Regions from separate parts of the Pseudoalteromonas sp. MMG013 genome, predicted to be linked through region 1. Evidence: predicted binding sites of a transcription regulator. Region 1 holds the regulator's gene; the other holds the start of a gene.
The links. Region 1 encodes FliA, which starts transcription of late flagellar genes. Its sites were predicted from a motif close to CTAAAGNTNNNNNNNNNNNNGCCGATA; they were not measured.
Positions count from the first base shown of each region.

Region 1 (6,153 bases):
ACGAAGGGGTCGCAATTAGAGATATGCGGTCAATAATTCAAACGCTTGTAGAGTATGGCCCTCGTAGTCAAGACCCAGATGTACTCACCGCTGCTGTACGAATCTCGTTACGACGATTGATTATTCAAGATGCAGTAGGAGCTGCGGAAGAAATCCCTGTCATAACATTGGCGCCTGAGTTGGAACAGATGTTGCATCAGTCACTTCAGAACGCAGGTGATGAAGGGGCAGGTATCGAACCAGGCCTTGCGGAGCGGCTTCAAGAATCGTTACGAGAAGCGCATCAAACGCAAGAAATGTTAGGTGACCCGTCTATTTTATTAACCTCAGGTATGTTGAGAAGTGTGCTCTCAAGATTTGTTAAACATACAATACCTGGACTTCGAGTGATGTCATATCAAGAAGTACCAGATGAAAGGCAAATCAAGATTGTGAGCTCAGTTGGACAATAATAGGACTCAAGGGGTTGTAACATGAAAATTAAACGTTTTTTTGCTAAAGATATGCGCACAGCATTAAAGGAAGTCAAAGAAGAACTTGGCGTTGATGCTGTAATCATGTCAAATAAAAAGTTGGCAGATGGTGTTGAGATCGTTGCAGCGGTAGATAATGACCGAGAACTAGTGAAACAACCTCAGGTTTCAGAAAATCTAGCAGAAACGGTTACGCAACCGCAATCACAACCGCCTAGATTTGTACGTCCAGAGCCTCAAAGAGCACGGCCTGAGCCACAAGCTCAAGTTGCAGATAGCTTGCAAGCTCTGTTAGAGCGCCAAGCACCTCGTCCCCGTTCTCCTGAGTTGGCATCGATGTTTTCGCAATCTGGTATTGATACAGACCAAGTATTCAATAAGCATGCAGAAGCCGGTGGTCAATATGGTTCAGTGGGACAGCGTCAAAGCGCGCCGACTCAACAAAGTCATGTTAGACCAACGAAATCAAAACCAATGGATATTTCAGCTCGTCACACTGAAAGTAACGCTGATTGGCAGTTTGAGGATGAATTAGAGTCTGGGTTTGGTGATGATATAGTTAAACCGTCAGGTGAAGTCCAGCCAGACGAAATGACGTCAATGCGCGAAGAAATGAATGCAATTCGTCAGTTGTTAGAGCACCAAGTTTCCGGGTTGATGCAACAAGATATGGCACGCAGAGATCCTACAAGAGCCTGTTTAATTGATCGCCTGCAAGGTATGGGGATTGATTCAGAGGTTGCGGAACAAATGGCGTGTTTTATTCCAGATGATGTTTCGCGCAAAGAAGCATGGAATGCATTGCTTAATATGGTCGTAAACCAAATGCATACAACTAATAATGATATTTTACGCCAAGGTGGTGTTTATGCGTTAGTTGGTCCAACTGGTGTGGGTAAAACAACCACTGTGGCAAAACTTGCGGCATTAGGCGCACAAAAATACGGAGCTGACAAAGTAGCGCTAATTACGACAGATACGTATAGAATAGGTGCTTATGAGCAGTTAGCGACATATGGCCGGATTATAGGTTGTCCTGTAAAGCAAGTAAAAGATGCCAATGAATTAGCAGAAGTTTTATATCATTTACGCAATAAGCGTCTAGTATTAATAGACACAGCAGGAATGAGTCAAAGAGATTTGCGATTAACAGAACAATTAAATACTTTAATGCGTAGCGCAAGAGTTGATATTAGAAGTTATTTAGTATTAAGTGCGACTTCACAGATGCATGTTTTACAAGAGTCGGTCCGTCACTTTCAAAAAGTAAATTTAAGTGGCTGTATTTTCACAAAACTTGATGAATGTCTAAGTTTAGGTGAGATTATCAGTATTGCGATTCAAAATCGCTTGCCAATAGGGTATCTTACTAATGGTCAACGGGTGCCAGAAGACATTCGAGTGGCAAATGCTCAAAAGTTAGTCAAAAAAGCTGAGCAATTGTATTTAAAGAGAATAAAAGCACAACATTCGAGGCGCGAAGCAGTGGCGTCTCAGACAGTAGGAATGTATGATTAACACAGTTTTAGATCAAGCAAGTGGCCTGCGTAGGATGAATCAAAATAATAACCATGGTGTTAAAGTCATAGCCGTTACTGGTGGTAAGGGTGGCGTGGGTAAAACCAATGTGTCTTTGAACACGGCTATAGCGCTAGGTCAACAAGGTAACAGAGTATTAGTTTTAGACGCTGATTTAGGGTTGGCAAATTGTGATGTCATGTTGGGTCTGCGTGTCGAAAAGAATTTATCTCATGTTTTATCGGGCGAATGTGAGCTAGATGAGATTTTAGTTGAAGGGCCAGCAGGCATAAAAATAGTGCCTGCGACATCCGGCTCACAGAATATGGTTGAGCTTACACCGGCAGAGCATGCTGGGTTGATCCGGGCATTTAGTGAGTTAAATACTGAATTTGACATTTTAATTGTAGATACTGCCGCCGGTATCTCGGATATGGTGCTAAGCTTCTCTAGAGCAGCACAGGACGTAATGGTCGTTGTATGTGATGAGCCAACGTCCATTACAGATGCTTATGCATTGATTAAAGTTTTAAGCAGAGAGCATGGCGTTTACAAATTTAAAATAGTTGCGAATATGGTGCGTAGTTTAAGAGAAGGCCAAGAGTTATTTGCTAAACTGTCTAAAGTGACGGATAGATTCTTAGATGTGGCACTTGAGCTTGTTGCAACAGTTCCGTATGACGAAAACATGCGAAAGTCTTCGCGGCGTCAAAAAACAATTGTTGAGCTATTTCCTAAGTCTCCAGCCGCGGTTGCATTTCGTGGACTGGCAAGCAAGGCCGCTAAATGGCCTATACCACATCAGCCATCAGGGCATTTAGAGTTTTTTATTGAACAACTTGTCAATGGGTAACTATGGCATCATCGGTGAGTAAAGCGATGGGGTATCAAACAACAGAACACTTGAGCATGGTGGTTGAACGTCATGCATCACTTGTAAAAAAGGTGGCATGCCATTTATTGGCAAGGCTACCTGCAAATATTCAATTAGATGATTTAATTCAATCAGGTATGATTGGTCTCATCGAGGCGTCAAAAAACTTTGACGCCAGTAAAGGGGCAAGTTTTGAAACATTCGCGGGTATTCGGATCCGGGGCGCGATGTTGGATGAAATCCGCCGGGGTGATTGGGCTCCACGTTCTGTTCATAAAAACAGCAGGACGGTGGCTGAAGCGATATCTTTCCTTGAATCTGTGTTGGGAAGAGAACCAAAAGATACTGAAATTGCTGAAAAACTTGATATTACGTTAGATGAGTACCATCATATTCTACATGATGTAAATGCGAGTAAAATTATCGGTATCGAGGATTTAGGCGTTGATGAAGACGTGATTACTCCTGCAAACCATGATTTATCGCTAGACAAACCTTTTAATAACGTTAAAAATGAACGTTTTAATGAATCGTTGCTGACAGCGATACAATCGCTACCAGAAAGGGATAGTTTAGTACTCTCTCTTTACTATAACGACGAAATGAATTTAAAAGAAATAGGCCAGATACTTGATGTTAGTGAATCTCGTGTTAGCCAAATCCATGGGCAGGCAATGATAAAGCTCAAAGCTAAAATCAATGACTGGGTCAATTAGAGTAAAAATAATAGGTTGAAACCTCACTGGAGGATGTTTTGGATAAAAACATGAAAATTCTCGTGGTTGATGATTTTTCTACAATGAGGAGAATAATCAAAAACTTACTTAGAGACTTAGGCTTTACAAATGTACAAGAAGCTGATGATGGAAGTACGGCGCTTCCCATGCTTCAAAATCAAGAGTTTGATTTTGTTGTAACAGACTGGAATATGCCTGGTATGCAAGGAATAGATTTATTGCGTGCAATTAGGGCTGACGATAGTTTAAAGCACATACCTGTTCTGATGGTAACAGCAGAAGCTAAAAAAGAGCAGATAGTAGCTGCTGCGCAAGCTGGTGTAAATGGATATATAGTTAAACCGTTTACTGCAGGAACGCTAAAAACTAAGTTAGAAAAAGTGTTTGAACGTTTAGGTTAACAATAAGAAGGAGAGGCTTATGTCAACGCCTTCTGTGCCTCAAATCACCCTTGAGCAAGCTAAACAACTTGTTGTTTATTTGGAACAAGGTGAGCAAGATAAAGCAGACCAACTTATACTGGATGCTGCGAATAAAGAACAGTCCGAGTTGTTTGCGGAGGTGGGTAAATTAACCCGTCAATTGCATGAGTCTCTAAAAAGTTTCGAACTCGATACTCGCCTTGCTGATTTGACGACTGAAGCCATTCCTGACGCTAAACAACGTTTAAATTATGTCATGGAAATGACTGAGAATGCAGCTAACAAAACAATGGATGCAATAGAGGCTAGCTTACCTTTAGCGCAACAGTTAGGTGACGAAATCTCAGAGATAAAGCCTACGTGGGATCGTTTAATGAGCCGAGATATCCAACTCGGTGAATTTAAAACGCTTTGTCATGACCTAGATCGTTTTATGCAGGGCTCTCAAACTCGTACTGACGAGTTACAGGGCCTGATGACTAACGTGCTAATGGCACAAGATTATCAAGATTTAACCGGTCAAGTTATTCGCCGTGTTATTGAACTTGTCAGGGAAGTTGAAGATAACCTTATCCATATGCTTACCGTTTTTGGTACGACTGATGAACTACCAGCCCAAGAAAGTGACGTAATCGCTGAGCAAGCGGTAGTTCAAGCAACTGAAGTAGACATCGATGCTATATCAGGTCCCGAAGGCCCCATATTGGATGCGGATACTCGCGATGATGTGGTTTCTGGGCAAGATGAAGTAGATGATTTATTGTCTAGTTTAGGCTTCTAATAGGAGAGTAGGTACATGAGCTTTGAAGTCGATGAAGATATCTTACAAGACTTTCTTGTTGAAGCAGGAGAAATTCTAGAGCTATTATCAGAACAACTGGTAGAACTGGAGAACAATCCTGAAGATAAGGAGTTATTGAACGCCATATTCCGAGGTTTCCATACTGTCAAAGGCGGAGCCGGCTTCTTAAGTATGACCGAACTCGTTGATGCATGTCATGGTGCTGAAAATGTGTTTGATGTATTAAGGCAAGGGCAAAGAGGCGTTAGCTCCGAATTGATGGATGTGATTCTACAGTCATTAGATACCATTAATGAGATGTTTGGGCATATTCAAAATCGTGAAAAACCAGAGCCTGCAGACCCTCAATTATTAGAGACGTTACATCAATTAAGTCGACCAGAATCAGAAGATGAAGCGCCAATTGTTGCAACCGAGCCCGAGCCGGTTAGTACTCCACCCGTCGATGATGTGTTATTTGAGGCGGACTTAGCGCCTGCTACAGAAAATGATGGTGGTATTGATGAGATATCAGAAGATGAATTTGAAAATTTATTGGATGAACTTCATGGATCAGGGCAAGGGCCTGCTCCTACTCCAGCGCCAGCTGCGAGCAGCAGTGATGGTGATATAAGTGATGATGAATTTGATAGTCTACTAGATGAATTACATGGCGTTGGTAGTTTTGGTAATATAGAGGCGGAATCATCAACTACAGGAAATTCGTCACAGCCAAGTGCGGCTGTCGGAGGTGATAACGCTGACGATGAAATCAATGATGATGATTTTGAAGCGTTATTAGATGAACTTCATGGCAAGGGGGGGGCTCCACGTTCAACAGAGTCAGAAGCACCAGCTAAACCGAGTGAATCTGCACAAATGCCTGAGCCTCCTAAAGCGGCTGCACCAACACCAGTACCAAAAGCAGCGCCAAAACCAAAACCAGCACCGAAACCAGTTGTTAAACCTGAAGCTAAGGCTGCGCCAGCGAAAGCGCCAGTGGCTAAAAAACCAGCTGCTGCGCAAGCAGAAACAACTGTACGAGTAGATACAAAACGTTTAGATCAAATCATGAATATGGTTGGTGAATTAGTTTTGGTTAGAAATAGGTTAGTGAGTTTAGCTAACAATACAAATAGTGAAACTATGGGTAAAGCTATTTCTAACTTAGATGTTGTTACTGCTGATTTACAAGGCGCGGTAATGAAAACTCGGATGCAGCCAATTAAAAAAGTGTTTGGTCGTTTTCCTCGCGTTGTTAGGGATTTAGCTCGAAGCCTGAAAAAAGATATTAATTTAATTTTGGAAGGTGAAGAGACTGACTTAGATAAAAACTTGGTTGAAGCGT
Region 1 covers NZ_JAGJEE010000007.1:125,043-131,195, reverse strand. The annotation lists gene flhA (flagellar biosynthesis protein FlhA) at 1-452, shown strand, start outside; gene flhF (flagellar biosynthesis protein FlhF) at 474-1,991, shown strand; gene J8L98_RS09600 (MinD/ParA family protein) at 1,984-2,844, shown strand; gene J8L98_RS09595 (RNA polymerase sigma factor FliA) at 2,847-3,581, shown strand; gene cheY (chemotaxis response regulator CheY) at 3,620-4,003, shown strand; gene J8L98_RS09585 (protein phosphatase CheZ) at 4,023-4,805, shown strand; gene J8L98_RS09580 (chemotaxis protein CheA) at 4,821-6,153, shown strand, end outside.

Region 2 (6,153 bases), on a different contig from region 1:
AGTAAAAAGAGCATCAACTCTGCAAATTCTAATAAATTATGGCGAAAAGCTTCTTCAGTTATATGGGGGGAGCCATGGTTAACATAAAATCCACCTATTAAAATCCAGATGAGGCCAGCAGCAACTAATACGGGCTTCGACTTACGTAAGTGTAATTTTTCTTCAAGCATGACTAACGTGTACGCAGCAATGAAGATGCCTATACATAGCATCCCTACATTTGATGTAGTTAAATCAAGTTTCTCAGCACCAGCCCACGCGGTATTAGACACCCCAAACATGGTAGCCAGTATCATCCCAAGCTTTAATCCCCAAATCCTCATTTATATACCTATTAAATTTTATATTGAAAAAATGTTAAATTTTAAAGCTCAGAAGATAGCATAAATTTTAATCGTGCCAATTGTACACAAGTCTAAATTTACTGGTTTATTATCGAATTCATGAGGAATGTTGCGTTTAATGGTAGGGGTTTGTCAGAGCCCATTAGGATGGGCCCTAAAATGCATTATTTGGCAGTTAGTTTCTCAATACCTAAAATCAGCATTAAGCCCAATATAGCCAAACCAACACATAACCATGTCTGCGGTTCCTGCCCCACCAAATTTGCGTAATCAAGTGGAGATATATTCTGTTGGTTTAAGGGCTTTTCTGCACCACTTGAGCTGATATACGTTGAGACTACCACCTTCCATGGCCATAACAAGTTTAAGGACCCTAGTAAGAATCCGGCCAATAACGCAAACGTTACCTCTTGGTATGATGAGAGTAACCAAGAAAGAACACGAGAAAATAATATTAAACCAACAACACAGCCCATCATAAATAGCGCGATTAGTAATATTTCTTGATGAGTAATGGCTGATAATACGTGGCCATACATTCCCAATAGTAACAAAATAAAGCTACCTGAAATTCCAGGTAAAATCATGGCACAAATAGCAATAGCGCCAGCAATAAAATAAAGCCACCAATGTGGCTCTGCTTCGGTAGGAGCCAGTGATGTGATAATCACAGCAATAATAGCGCCTGTAATACAGCTTACAATAGTACCTAACTGCCATTGTTTAACTTGCTTAGCTATAAATATAAAAGAGGCCAAGATCAAGCCAAAAAAGAATGACCACACTAGCAGTTGGTGATTTGATAACAAGTAAGTAATCACTTTAGCCAAAGACACAGCACTGGTTATTAAACCAGCAAAAACTGCTACCAAGAAACTACCATCAATATAGTCCCAGCTTGCTTTAACGCCATGCCGTCTCAATAATGCGATGGCTTCGAAATTTACACTTTTTATCGCACTTAAAAACCGAGCATAGATCCCAGTAATAAATGCTACAGTCCCACCCGACACTCCTGGTACAACATCAGCTGCCCCCATGCCTGCGCCTTTTAAAAATAAAAAAATATAGTCTCGTTTAGAATCAGACCGTTTTGTCACTGACGAACTCTCCGTATAAAATGAAATGCAAGTGTAACTCAGAAAAATACTATTATAATTAGATCTTATCCTGATTATGGCACGACGAACAGCGAAGCTATACGTAATTATGTATCAAACTTTTAGGTGAGCGACTCATTAATGATCGAAGACATTAACTTGAGCACCGCCTCGGCGCTTAGCTTGCAATAACGCTTCATCAACCAACGTAAGTAAATGCTGACTATCAGACTGAGCATCTCCCCATACTACCCCCATACTTACGGAGACTGAATAGGCCGAAAGAGCAACGCTTTTAGTGATACGTCGATAAACTTCATCAGCAAAGCTTGGGAGCATTTGACGGCTAATACATGGAGCAATAATTAATAACTCCTCACCGGCCCAACGCGCGAGTACTGCGTGGTTATAATTACGCATTAACGCATTACCAACTTGCTTTAGTATTTCATCCCCCACTTCATAACCATACAATTGATTGATCTGTTTAAAATTATCAAAATCGATAAATACAACAGCGGCTTCAGTGTAGATTTGTGGCATATGTGCCATTTTTAACTGCGCCCCTCTGCGATTTAATAATCCTGTCAAGCTATCATGAAACGACAGGTATTCAATCTCGACATAAAACAATTGTGCTTCTTTCCAACGCCGATAAGAAAATAAGGCGAAGGTTACTGTCAGTGAAAAGCATAAGGGAATAAACTCGTCTAACTCTAAATCTTCATGAGACCTTGAAAAGTGATAAAGCCACTCTAACGTGTCATAACTTGAAAAAATGAAAAAGCAAAGAATATTGACAACAAAAAGAATGAATAACTCTTGCCTGTAGTTGATTTTTAAAGGCTTAATACGGCCAGACAACATAAAAAATACTCTCTCAACAATACAGATATAATGACTATCTTGCCTATATACCCTGCAATAGGACCGCTTATAGAAACACAGAATAAATCTATATACAACAATGTACATTATTATTTTTTCGTGTGTTCTGCTAAACAATAACGTACTTATGCCGATAACTTATCAAACCCTAGCAGCAACGAAGTATTATGTCTCAGCGAATTATAAACCTTTTCTTATTAATATGCGCACTAGTACTATGCAGAAGCGCCTCATCAGCAGACTTTGTCATGCCAGAGGCAAAGCAAGAGGTAGAAAAACGAGATTTAACGAAATTTATCGACGAAAATGCATTGATTGATATTGAAACATCAAAAGGGAATAGTTTTGCTATTTATTCTCCATATATGGCCTCAACCAAACGTGGCATTGTCATTTTGATTCCTGATATTGGCCACCCTCCCCTTTCATATAATGGATTCAATTACCTCCACCACGCGTTAACCGATGACGGGTTTGATACCTACGCCATACAAATTCCAGACATTGCATTTAATGATACACTACCAAAAGATGACACAAGTAATTCCAGTAATACAGAAACAGCCAGCGAAGAAAGCATTGAAAAAAAAATGCAAAAACCCGCTAAATTTCTGGCTGAGCGAGTCCCTGAGAATTCACTAGACGACTATAAAGCACAACTCATAGACATTTTCAAAGCACTATATTCACAATTAACGATGTTAGAGAAAGAACAGCTTGTCGTCATTGCACAAGGTACTAGCGCCGGCGTGTTTAGTGAATACCTTGCTGATTTACCCAACATAAAACTCGACGCTTTTGTGGCCATTAGTGCACAGTTACCAAATAGCAGCAGGCAACGTCATTTACCTGCAAACTTATCTGTGATCAGCCCACCTTTACTTGATATCTTTTATACCAATGATAACCCTACTGTCACTCGCAGCATGCCCGAAAGAATAAGGTGGGTAAAACGCAATAGTAAATTTGACTACCGACAACGCCAGCTCTTTGGATTAACGACAGAAACCAGGCAACATCAGCGGCTGAGAAAAGAAGTTGATGGTTTTCTTCGTCAATTATGACCACCTATGTTGCTTGTTTTTATCTAACACTAGGATGGGTGTTTTAAAAACTCGTAAGCAGCTTGAATATCTTGACTTTTCTTTTTAGCGACTTCCATCATATGTTGAGGCAACCCTTGGGATACCAGCTTATCTGGGTGATGTTGCGACATCAATTTTCGATAAGCGCGTTTTACGTCTTTATCTGTCGCTTGTTCAGTTAACCCTAAAACAGCCAATGCTTGCATTCGAGTAATGTTTTCTGACTGCTGAGCTGTTTGAGAGCCTTTTTGCCTTTGATAATCACCTTGTTGCGCGCGTTGTTCTCGAAACTTAAATTCGGCTTGATAACGTTTCAAAATAAAGCGAAAGTGCGTATTCGAAATACCGAGTAATTGACTCACCTTTTGCAATAATTGCACTTCCTGAGGCGCTAAATGACCATCTGAAAACGCCATTTGAATTTGAATCTCTAAAAAAAGCTGCAGCAAATCGTAACGACGAGAAAAAACCTCTTTAAAATCGTTAACCGCGCCTTTTAATTCAAAATCATTACCTTTGCCATACCTAAATGCATTTTGGGCTTCTTGACGATCTTCCCCGTGCAGTCCCATTTCGTCCATAAATAATGTTGCAGCTTTAATGTGGGTTTCGCTCACTCGCCCATTCGATTTCGCAATATGGCCCATTACGGCAAAGCAACTTGAAAAAAACAATGCTTGACGCTGGTGTAAATCATCACCTTTAAAAAAGCCTTGAAACCCGCCCACTTTATCAAAGTCCTGCTTTAAGCTTTTATCGAACATATGCCCAAGCCAGAAACCGAATATAGCGCCTAGCCAACGACCAAACATAAACCCGAAACAAACCCCTAATAATTTACCCCACACTGTTTTGCTCCTGATTTTTATTTATTTCCATTAACCGCTGCGGAGTGCCAATATCCGACCATAAACCCAAATATAACTCCGTTGAAACTCGACCGGTCTCAATATTTCGTCTCAACAATGGACCTAAAGGAAGAACACCTACCGACAAGGATGAGAAGAAGTCACGCGTATATAAACCAATACCTGAAAAGGTGTACTTTTGAGTATTTATTATTTGATTTGTCAAACAGAAATCCCCATCTAGATTATGTTCTGGGTTTTCTACCAACACAATATGCGCTTCCCCTGCGTATAGCTGTAATTGTGTTAACGCAGCCACATCATAATCAGTGAAAACATCGCCATTCACAACAATAAATGCCTCCTCACTCTCCGTTAGCAAGGGCAACGCATTTATAATGCCACCAGCTGTTTCCAAGCCTCCAGCGGGTTCATAGCAATAAGTGACCTTGACCCCAAACTCACTTCCATCTCCATAATACTGTTCGATTACCTCGCCACACCACGCTAAATTAATGACAATATCACTAATGCCTGCGAGTTTTAACCTATTGATATGATAAGTCAGTAAAGGCTGCCCATTGACTTGCAACATTGGTTTTGGCGTACTTTCTGTCAACGGCATCATTCGTTGGCCACGTCCGGCTGCGAGGATCATTGCTTTCATTTAAACTTATTCAGCTGACTGTTAATTAAAGGTATTATCTCACTCACTAACCAAGTTGCAAGCCATTGATAATTGTCATATCGCTTAGCTACTTCTACAACATACTGTAATGTAGGTACTATATTGTCCAAATAGCCCGCTTTATTATCTCTTAATAATAACCGGGCAAAAATACCAGCGGCTTTCAAATGCCGTTGCAACCCAGTTAAATCAAAATAATACTGATATTCGAGATATGTCATTTCTCCCAATAGCTGTGCTTTTTTCAGTGTTTTATAACTGTATTTCTGAAGTATTAAAAAGTCATCTGCTGGTAACTTAAAATAACAATCTCGCAATAAGGATACAGCATCATATGTTATAGGCCCTTGAACAGCATCTTGGTAATCTATCACAGCCCATTGATGATCATATCGCATAATATTACGACTGTGAAAATCACGATGCATAGTGACTTTTGGCTGCTCTACTATGCTATTTACCAATGACAGTTTCGTTTCTTGCCATCGCTCTTTAACAGTGCCTTCGAGTTCATAATCAAGCCAAGAATTTAATAACCAATTTTCAAATATTTCCAACTCTTGAGTTATAAAACCATCATCATACGGTTTCATAGACGTTGATTTAGTGACTGTCGCTATTGATGGTAAAATATCTAAAATGGCCATATAGTGCTCCAACCTGCTCGGACCACTGATATGATCAGCCAAATGCTCTGTGCCTAAGTCTTCTAGCAGTAATATGCCATGCGGCATATTTTGTGCTAAAATTTGAGGTACTTTTATGCCTGCGAGGGCAAAATTTGCATTAAGATCTACAAACGGCTGGTTATCCACTTTATTGGGCTCTGAGTCCATCAAAATGTAGCTTTTCTCACCATGATATACCCTTAAATAGCGACGAAAACTCGCATCTGCGGTTACAACTTCACAGCGATATGCTTCATCATTAAAAAACCCAACTAGAAACTGCTCGATATAGGTTTGTCTTTCTTTATTATTTGTCACAAAATTCCATTCTTAATTACTGTATTTAACTGAGTTTTACTTTATTATGTCTTGCTTAGATAATTATACTAGGCCAACAAGGTTAATAAATGAGTAAAACTTGGGGGGTCGTCGCACTGACACTCAGTAGCGCACCAGCGTTAGCAATATCAAATTCTACACCGATGCAGTGCAGTCAGTACTTTCAACCGACAAACTGGCAACCTCTTAAATC
Region 2 covers NZ_JAGJEE010000003.1:179,342-185,494, reverse strand. The annotation lists gene nhaD (sodium:proton antiporter NhaD) at 1-296, opposite strand, end outside; gene J8L98_RS04390 (DUF368 domain-containing protein) at 509-1,444, opposite strand; gene J8L98_RS04385 (GGDEF domain-containing protein) at 1,583-2,311, opposite strand; gene J8L98_RS04380 (DUF3530 family protein) at 2,581-3,396, shown strand; gene djlA (co-chaperone DjlA) at 3,426-4,265, opposite strand; gene murU (N-acetylmuramate alpha-1-phosphate uridylyltransferase MurU) at 4,255-4,932, opposite strand; gene J8L98_RS04365 (phosphotransferase) at 4,929-5,939, opposite strand; gene lptD (LPS assembly protein LptD) at 6,029-6,153, shown strand, end outside.
Region 2: J8L98_RS04380 (DUF3530 family protein) is a predicted target of FliA. The motif match lies at 2,442-2,468, and genes of this name have one in related genera.